Regions from separate parts of the Janthinobacterium lyxosi genome, predicted to be linked through region 1. Evidence: predicted binding sites of a transcription regulator. Region 1 holds the regulator's gene; the other holds the start of a gene.

Evidence for each region. Region 1 encodes FNR, which switches genes on or off when oxygen is low (the NO sensors DNR and NnrR bind a similar motif). Its sites were predicted from a motif close to TTGATNNNNATCAA; they were not measured.
Region 2: a site for FNR is predicted at 1,926-1,939, ahead of ACQ4WP_RS20335 (gluzincin family metallopeptidase). Genes of this name have one in related genera too.

The regions. Positions count from the first base shown of each region.
Region 1 is NZ_JBNYXM010000001.1:362,211-366,744, reverse strand. It holds gene ccoP (cytochrome-c oxidase, cbb3-type subunit III) at 1-347, shown strand, start outside; gene ccoG (cytochrome c oxidase accessory protein CcoG) at 352-1,734, shown strand; gene ACQ4WP_RS01730 (FixH family protein) at 1,789-2,313, shown strand; gene fnr (fumarate/nitrate reduction transcriptional regulator Fnr) at 2,317-3,075, opposite strand; gene ACQ4WP_RS01720 (response regulator) at 3,315-4,534, shown strand, end outside.
Region 2 is NZ_JBNYXM010000020.1:94,346-98,879, forward strand. It holds gene ACQ4WP_RS20330 (protealysin inhibitor emfourin) at 81-368, opposite strand; gene ACQ4WP_RS20335 (gluzincin family metallopeptidase) at 465-1,862, opposite strand; gene ACQ4WP_RS20340 (polyhydroxyalkanoic acid system family protein) at 2,062-2,346, shown strand; gene proV (glycine betaine/L-proline ABC transporter ATP-binding protein ProV) at 2,926-4,161, shown strand; gene proW (glycine betaine/L-proline ABC transporter permease ProW) at 4,158-4,534, shown strand, end outside.

The DNA.
Region 1 (4,534 bases):
GCGCCGCCCTGGGCTCCGAAAAGGATGTCGAGAACGTGGCCCATTATGTGCTGAGCCTGTCCGGTTCCACCTCGGACCCTGTCAAGTCGGTGCTGGGCAAGGCCAAGTTCGGCGCCTGCATGGCCTGTCACGGTGCCGATGCGAAGGGCAACCCGATGCTGGGTTCGCCGAACCTGACGGACAAGATCTGGCTGTATGGTGGCAGTGCCGATACCATCATGGAAACCGTACGCAAGGGACGCAGCAACACCATGCCGGCCTTCAGCGATTTCCTCGGCGAGTCCAAGGTGCACGTGCTGTCGGCCTATGTCTGGAGCCTGTCGAATCCCCAGACGCCCGTGAAATGACGTAATGGAACCTCAAGTCATCAAGATGTATGCGGCCCGCGAGCAAATCTACCCTCGCGAGGCCAAAGGACGCTACGCTACCTGGCGATGGGTATGCGTATGGCTTACCCAGCTGGCGTTCTACGGCTTGCCGTGGTTGACCTGGAATGGCAGGCAAGCCCTGCTGTTCGATTTGACCACGCGCAAGTTCTACATTTTCGGCGTCGTGCTGTGGCCCCAGGATTTCATCTATCTGGCGGCCCTGCTGATCATCTGTGCGTATTTGTTGTTCCTCGTCACGGCCATTGCCGGACGGGTGTGGTGCGGGTTCTCTTGCCCGCAAACGGTATACACGGAAATCTTCCTGTGGGTCGAACGCCGCATCGAAGGCACGCGCAGCGCGCGCATGGCCCTCGACAAGCAGGGCCCCTCCGTGCGCAAGGCCTTCAAGAAAACGGCCAAGCACCTGGTATGGGGCGCCATCGCCCTGTGGACGGGCTTTACCTTTGTCGGCTATTTCACGCCGATCAAGGAACTGGCGCAGGCGGTGACCACCTTGAATTTCGGTCCCTGGGAATGGTTCTGGGTCTTGTTCTACAGCCTGGCAACCTACGGCAACGCGGGCTGGCTGCGCGAGCAGGTGTGCAAATACATGTGCCCCTACGCGCGCTTCCAGAGCGCCATGTTTGACCAGGACACCCTGATCATCACTTACGATGCCAAGCGCGGCGAACCGCGTGGCGCCATGAGCAAGAAGGCCGGCAACAACGACAAGCTCGGCGATTGCATCGACTGTACCTTGTGCGTGCAGGTATGTCCGACCGGTATCGATATCCGCAACGGCCTGCAGTATGAATGCATCGGCTGCGCCGCCTGCGTCGATGCCTGCAACAGCGTGATGGACAAGGTCGAGCGGCCGCGCGGCCTGATACGCTACAGTACCGACCATGCGATGGAAAACAACTTCAATTCGAAGCAGATCCGCCAGCGCGCCATGCGCCCGCGCGTGCTGATCTACACTTCCATCCTGGGCCTGATCATCATCGCCGTGTGTACCTCGCTGGCCCTGCGCACGCCCCTGAAAATGGACGTCATCCGCGACCGCGGTTCGATGGGACGCGAAGTGGAAGACGGCATGATCGAAAACGTCTACCGCCTGCAGATCATGAACACCTCGGAGCAAAGCCAGCATTTTAAAATCAGCGTCTCCGGCTTGCCGGGCCTGACCTTGCTGACGCGCGAAGAAGTGATGTTGCAGCCGACGGAAACGCTGGGCTGGCCGATCCGCCTGCGCGTGCCGCACGGCGTGGGAGAGAAGGGCTCGAACAAGATTGCGATCGAATTGCAATCGCTGGACGACCCATCGCTGCATGTGCGTGAAAGCGCGGTATTCATCGTGCCGCGCTAATGCAGGAAGGCCAGTCCCCGGATGGGGAGTGGCCGATTAAACAGGAGAAATATCATGTCCGACAGTCTCAAGCTGCAAGCACCCGTTGCACCGTGGTACAAGCATCGCTGGCCATGGCTGCTGATGATCGGCCCCGGCCTGTCCGTCGTCGTCGGCAGCTTCATGGGCTATATCGCGTTTACGCAGCCCGATGCGCTGGTGGTGGGCGACTATTACAAGCAGGGCAAGGCGATCAACCAGGATTTGAAGCGCGACACGATCGCCAGCAACCTGGCGATGGATACCAGCTTGTCGTATGACGTGGCGCAAGCGCGCCTCAGTGGTTCCGTGCATAGCTTCGGCAAGGCTTACCAGGGTCCGCTGCAGCTGCATCTGGCGCATGCGACCTTGCCGGAAAAGGATATCAAGCTGCTGGTGCAGCCCGATGCGGCCGGCAACTTCTCGGTAGCGCTGCCGATGCTCGAGCGCAGCCGCTGGCAAGTGCTGGTGGAAAACGACAAACGCGAGTGGCGCCTGTCCGGCATCTGGACCTGGCCGCTGCAACGCAGCATCGCGCTGCATGCGGACGCAGAACTGTAAAGCTTATTTACAGACGTCGGTACCGGCCGTAATGGCTTTCAACTTGGCCGGCTGCAAGATCTCGATCTCGCGGTTGGAGACGCGCAGCCAGCCTTCCTTCTTGAATTTCGACAATAAACGGCTGACGCTCTCGATGGTCAGCCCCAGGTAGTTGCCGATTTCCTCGCGCGACATGCGCAGCTGAAATTTGCTGGCCGAATAGCCGCGCGCTTCATAGCGCGAGGCCAGGTTGACGATAAAGGCGGCAAAACGCTGGGTCGCCTGCATATTGCCCAGCAACAGCATCACGCTTTGCTCGCGCGTGATTTCCTGGCTCATCATGCGGTGGAAATGGCGCAACAGGGTCGGCATGTTGCCGAGCAATTGTTCCAGGCTGGAAAACGGAATTTCACAGACTTCGCTGTCTTCCAGCGCCACCGCATTACAGTGGTGACGGTCGGCGCTGATGGCGTCCATGCCCAGCAGTTCGCCGGCCATCTGGAAACCCGTCACCTGCTCTTCGCCGCCCGGATTGATCTGGTACGTCTTGAAGTGCCCCAGGCGGATCGCGTACAGGTTCTGGAACGAGTCGCCGATGCGGAACAGCGAGGCGCCGCGCACGATCTTGCGGCGGCGGCCGATGATCTGGTCCAGCCTGTCCATGTCGCCCACATCGAGGCCCATCGGCAGGCACAATTGATGCATGCTGCAGGTCGAGCATCGCGCACGCAACGCTTCCACGTTCACTGTGGGCAAGGTGGGAGTGAGTAGCGCTTCAGTCATGTCGGTACCTTTAAGAAAATGCAATAACGAGTTTACTGCATACACGGTTGCCGTGTGCCAATTTCACCGCAATTGCGCTGAATAAACGACGTTCTGACTTTAATTATATGGCAACATCGTCAAAAGCCCATGCGGGGAAGGCAATTTGCGCGGCGCCGCTTGCCAAGTTGATGTATTGATAGGAAAATTCCTGACAGCATTATCTGCCGCCTGTGCCGCCCGGTACTGAAAAGGAAATCATGAAGCCTCTCGGCATTAAAGCAAAAGTCGCGCTGGCCACCAGCCTGACCTCGATCGCCATGATCGCGCTGGTCACCATGATCCAGGTGCAGCACATGCGCGCCGACTTCACCCGAGTACTGCTGAGCCAGCAATCGTCCCTGATCACCCGCACCGCTGCCGAGCTCGACGACAAACTGGGCATGCTGCTGCAGATCGTCACGCTGACGGCCAGGCAGCAGCCGCCGGAATTGATCACCCAGCCCGCCCAATTGCGCGAATACTATGCGCGCCGCTCGATGCTGGTGCTGTTCGACGATGTGCTGGTGCTCGACGCGCAAGGCGCCGTCGTGGCCGACATGCCCCTCGTCACGGGACGCGCTGGCATCAACGTTGCCGAACGCGAATATTTCCAGACCGTCTTGCGCACGCGCCAGCCCATGATCACCGAGCCGATGCTGGGCAAATCGAGCGGCATGCCCATCGTGCAGATGGTGGCGCCCGTGCTGGCCGCCAATGGCCAGGTGGTGGGCGTGGTGATCGGCGTGCTGCGCCTGTACAAGGATAACCTGCTGGGCCGCCTGCGCTCGGAAAAGATCGGCAAGAGCGGCTATTACTTCATCCTCACGCGCGGCGCCGTGCCGCGCTACGTGCTGCACCCCGATACCAGCCGTTTGCTGCAGCCGCGCAAGCCGAACGCCAACCTGACGACCACCCAGTTGCTGAAGGAAGATGGCGAAGGCAGCATGGTCAGCACCAACAGCCGCGGCATCACGGCCGTCAACAGCTTCAAGCGTCTGAAGTCCGTGAACTGGCTGCTGGCCGCCTCGCTGCCCGTCGAAGATGCCTTCGAACCGTTCGATGGCGTACTCTACCGGCTGGTACTGTGGAGCATCCTCGCTTCGCTGCTGGCTGCAGCCGTGCTGGGCTGGGTCACCGTGCGCCTGCTGTCGCCGCTGGTGCGCCTGCGCGACACCCTGCTGGCCCTGCACACCAGCGGCAACCGCTTCACCCCCGTGCCGGTGCAGCAGCGCGACGAAATCGGCGAACTGACGGAAGCGTTCAACGGCCTGATGAGCGAACGCGACCGCCTGCAGCAGGAGCTCGAATCGCGCGCGGCAGAGCTGGAGCAGGAGCGCGACCGGGCCGAGGCGGCCAACCGGGCGAAGAGCGACTTCGTGGCCAACATGAGCCATGAAATCCGCACCCCCCTGAATGCCGTGCTGGGCATGGTGTATCT
Region 2 (4,534 bases), on a different contig from region 1:
CGCGGGCGGCGTGCTGTCTTGCCGTGTGGTGTTTTTGTTTTACTCAAATCAAGATCGATACAAAATACGTGCCAGAAAAATCAGGTGCTGGCACGTATTTGCATCAGCAACTGTTGCCAACGTGCATTTTCTGCACTGCCATCCTCGGCAAACGTGATGGTGCGGCGCGCGGTGGGTGCATCGACGGTGATCTGCCAGTGGGCGATATCGGCGCCCACCTGTTCGCCCGTGGCTTGCTGGTGCGTGAAAAAGCCGCTACTGGCCAATGCCGATTCCAGCCCGGGACCAGCCGGATGGGCTTGCGTATCGATGTCATACTGTTCACTCAGGCCGGCAAAGCCGCCGCTGCTGCGGGCTGAAATTTTCATGTTGCTCCTTGTTGTCGATGGTGATGGGCGCGCTATAGCCTGCCGCCAGTCCGGCAGGTTTGAAGCGGGTGTGCTGGTGCGCTGGTGCGCTGGTGTCTAGCGGGGGACGTAACTGCGGCACCAGGCGGCCAGCGCTTCGCGCTCCGCTTCGAGCAATTGGTCCGACTCGCTGTATTCCGCATGGTTCATGGTACCGCAGCAGGCGCGCCTGTCTTGCACGGCGCCGTCCCCGTCGACGACGTCGGGGGAAAAGGTCATCTGGCCATCTTCTGTCATGGCATTGGCCTTGAGCACTTCGCGCACGGTAAAGCTGTTGCGGATGAAATCCAGGTAGGCGCCATTGCCATCGGCCTCGGTGATCGTCAGCATGTGGCCAGCCACGTCGGCATACGTGGCGGCTTGCTCGGGCGATGCCACCAGGGCACGCAGGACCAGGCTGCGCAGGTAGTCGCCGCAGCGGTGCAGCACGGCCGCATCGTCTTCCAGTTGGGGCTGGCGTTCGTGGGAAAAGATGTCGGCCAGGATGTCGTAGATGGCGCCCGTAAACACTTGCGAGATGGCGTGCACTTCCGTGCCTGCTTCCGACAATTTGATGTCGTTGTCGGCATTGCGCAAGCCGTTTGGCCGGCCCAGCGCCAGGCCGAACTGCTCGGCCAGGTCGGCCAGGAAGGTCTTGTCGTGCAGGTCGGATTTCGTTTGGGCGATCACCGCTTCCACCTGGTCCAGCTGCGACAGGGCGAGGAAGATCGCTGTCAGGTCGCCGAACGATTCGTGCAAGCCGCCCGTTTGCGGTGGATTGTTGCTGAGCAGCCAATTCGGCTTGAGGCCATCGAGCACGGCGTGCCCCGTTTCATGCGAGACGATGTCGAGCGAGCGGCAGGTGTAGACGCGCTCGGCGGCGCCGCTGGGGATGAAGTCACCGAACTTGAGGGCCTTGTCGCTGCGGCTGTAATACGCATTCATGACGTTCGGCAAGCCGTGCGGAAACACGCGCAGGGGCGCCGTATTGCTGGCGCTATTCCATTGCCAGGGCAGTGGCGGCGCCGTGTCGTTGCTGGCCAGCGCGCGCTGGTACATGGTGAGCGTCATGCGCACGATGGCAAAGGTGTGCACGGCATCGAACTGGTCTGTGTTGGGCGAGACGATGAAGTCGCCGAAGGCATTCGGGCTGACCTGCGCGATGCCCGGTTCGCCAAACGTGATGCGCGCGTCGCGCGGGCCTTGCAGGATCAGGCCGGGCAGGAAGGCCTTGCGCGTGCCCAAGTCGCTGACGGAGGGGTCTTGTTTCCAGATCAGCACGCGCGAACCGATGGGCACGGCGGCCAGGTTGCGGGCCGTTGCCTCGATGAGGCGGGGTGGGCCCGGCTGCAGGGTCAGTTGCGCATTCTTGCGGTGCTGGCGGTAGGGCGCCGATGGGGTGGGGACATAGCCGACGGGCAAGGACACGCATTTGGTCAATACGGCTTCGACCGGCACGATGACTTTCTGGTCCATGGTAGCTCTCCAAGACACGCGCAACTGGAACTGGAATAGTCGTCCCGCTTCGGCGTGTGCGGTTTGATGCAGCGCAAACGACATGTGGGGCGGCGGCCGTTTTTTTGCCGGGCCGGTGGCGGGCATGGTCGCGCCCGCCGCATGGCGGCTGGTATGATGCTGGCCGTATTGCCCCCGTTTTTAATAAAAGGATCGTTTGATGGCGGATATAAATATAGTTCAGCAACATAAGCTGACAGCAGCAAAGGCGCGCGAAGCGGCGCAGCAAGTGGCCGACAAGCTGGCCCAGGAGTATGACCTGGCATGCGCCTGGGATGGCGATGTGCTGCGCTTCGAGCGCAGCGGCGTCGATGGTTCGCTGACCCTGGAAAAAGAGCAGGCGCAACTGCAAATCAAGTTGGGCTTCATGCTCAGCGCCTTTGCCTCCACCATCGAAGGCAAGATTGCCGAGAAGATGCGCAAGGTGTTTGGCGAGCAGCTTTGATGCCGGGCTGGCACCTTGCCGGGTGCCATTTTTGGTGCTAGGGAGCGTGTCGCAGCGATGGGCGAAAAGACGATGAAAACACGTCTCTTTTCGCCTTTTTCACGTTTGACGGTACGCTAGCGAACATTGCTAGCACATTTCTATTTGGAAAGCCATTGGACTTTGCTGGCTTTTTGCGTTATACTTGAGTCATATTTACAACAGCTACACCGCGTTTCACCTTCTGCTTCGCAGTACTCCCCACTCGCTGAGTGGTGAATAATTCTTTGGGTTTTACACCCGCATCCAGTTAAACGTAAGTAATCGATTTTTTCGGTTAAATACATTTGGTGCCATGTATTTGCATGGCGCTAGCGTTGTTAAAAGTCCTGAACCACAGCCTCTTTTAGCACGCACACGGCACCCCGGCATCGGCTTTGGCCATCCGCTGGTCACACGCGTGTCACCCCCTGTTTCCTGTCGCTCCCGTGCGCTTTTGCGCCGTGGCGTAGCCGACGCAACAGGGTTTGTTGATTCCCGCCGCAAGCTAGCAGCTTGCTGGGTTTCATTCCATTCGTCAAATCGAGGGAGAACCACATCGTGGCAAAACAAATCATTATCGACCATGTGTTCAAAGTGTTCGGCGACAAGCCAGAAGAAGCACTTGAACTCGTCCGCCAGGGCGTTCACAAGCAGGACATCCTGGCCCAGACTGACTGCACCATCGGCGTCTTCGACGCCACCTTTACCATTGAAGCGGGCGAGATCTTCGTCATCATGGGCCTGTCCGGTTCGGGCAAGTCGACCCTGGTGCGCATGCTGAACCGCCTGATCGAGCCGACCGCCGGCCGCATCCTGATCGATGGCAACGACATCAATACCTTGCCGGACGCCCAGCTGCGCGCCCTGCGCCGCAAGGACATCAGCATGGTGTTCCAGTCGTTCGCGCTGCTGCCGCAAATTACCGTGCTCGACAACACTGCCTTCGGCATGGAACTGGCCGGCATGCCAAAGGCTGAGCGCCATGCGCTGGCCCAGCAAGCTTTGGAGCAAGTGGGCCTGGACGGCTACGGTGCCAGCTATCCCGACGAATTGTCGGGCGGCATGCAGCAGCGCGTGGGCCTGGCCCGTGCGCTGGCTTGCGATCCATCGATTTTGCTGATGGATGAAGCATTTTCCGCGCTCGATCCGATTATCCGTACGGAAATGCAATCGGAACTGCTGCGTTTGCAGCAAATCAAGCGCCGCACCATCGTTTTCATTTCGCATGACCTCGACGAAGCCATGCGCATCGGCGACCGCGTTGCCATCATGAAAGACGGCCACGTGGTGCAAGTGGGCACGCCGGAAGAGATTTTGCGCAAACCTGCCAACGATTATGTGCGCAACTTCGTGCGCGGCGTCGATGCAGCGGCCGTCTTCAAGGCCAGCGATATTGCCCGCAAGAGCCAGATCGTGGTGTCGGAATCGCCGAGCCGCGGCTCGCGCGCCGCGCTGTCGATGCTGGAAGAGCAGGATCGCGCGTTTGCGTATGTCGTCAATCCGCAGCGCAAGTTCCTCGGCGTCGTCTCGGTCGATTCGCTGCGTAATGCGCTCGACGGCCATGTGGGACCGCTGGGCCTGGCGCATGCCTATCTGCCCGACGTGCAGACCATCAATGCAGATGAGCCAGTCGCCGGCCTGTTCGGCCAGGTGGCGCAACTGCCTTACGCCGTCCCTGTGGTGGCCAATGATGGCAGCTTCCGCGGCGCCATCAGCAAGACTACCTTGCTGAAGTTCCTCGACCGCGATACGCCAGCCATTGCCGAACCACAATTACAGAAAGGACAAGCATGAACCCAAGCACCGTTGCCACAGTAGAACCTGTTGTTGAACAGGCCGCCCAGATCAATCCCTGGGCGCTGACCCCGCCCACCGACGCCAGCACCGCCTGGCTGGACGCCGCCGCGCCTGCCGTGCAGCCGGAACATGCGAGCGGCTTTCACCTGACACAGATTTTCGACGGCTCGCTGCCGCTGGAAAGCTGGATCAACCAGGGCCTGGGCTGGGTCGTGGCGCATTTCCGCCCCTTCTTTCAGGCCGTGCGCGCGCCGATCGACAGCGTATTGTCCGGCGTGGAAGGCATGCTGTTGGCCGCTCCGTCGCTGACCGTGATCGCCATCATCGGCTTGCTGGCATGGCAATTTACCAGCCGCACGCTGGCCATCGG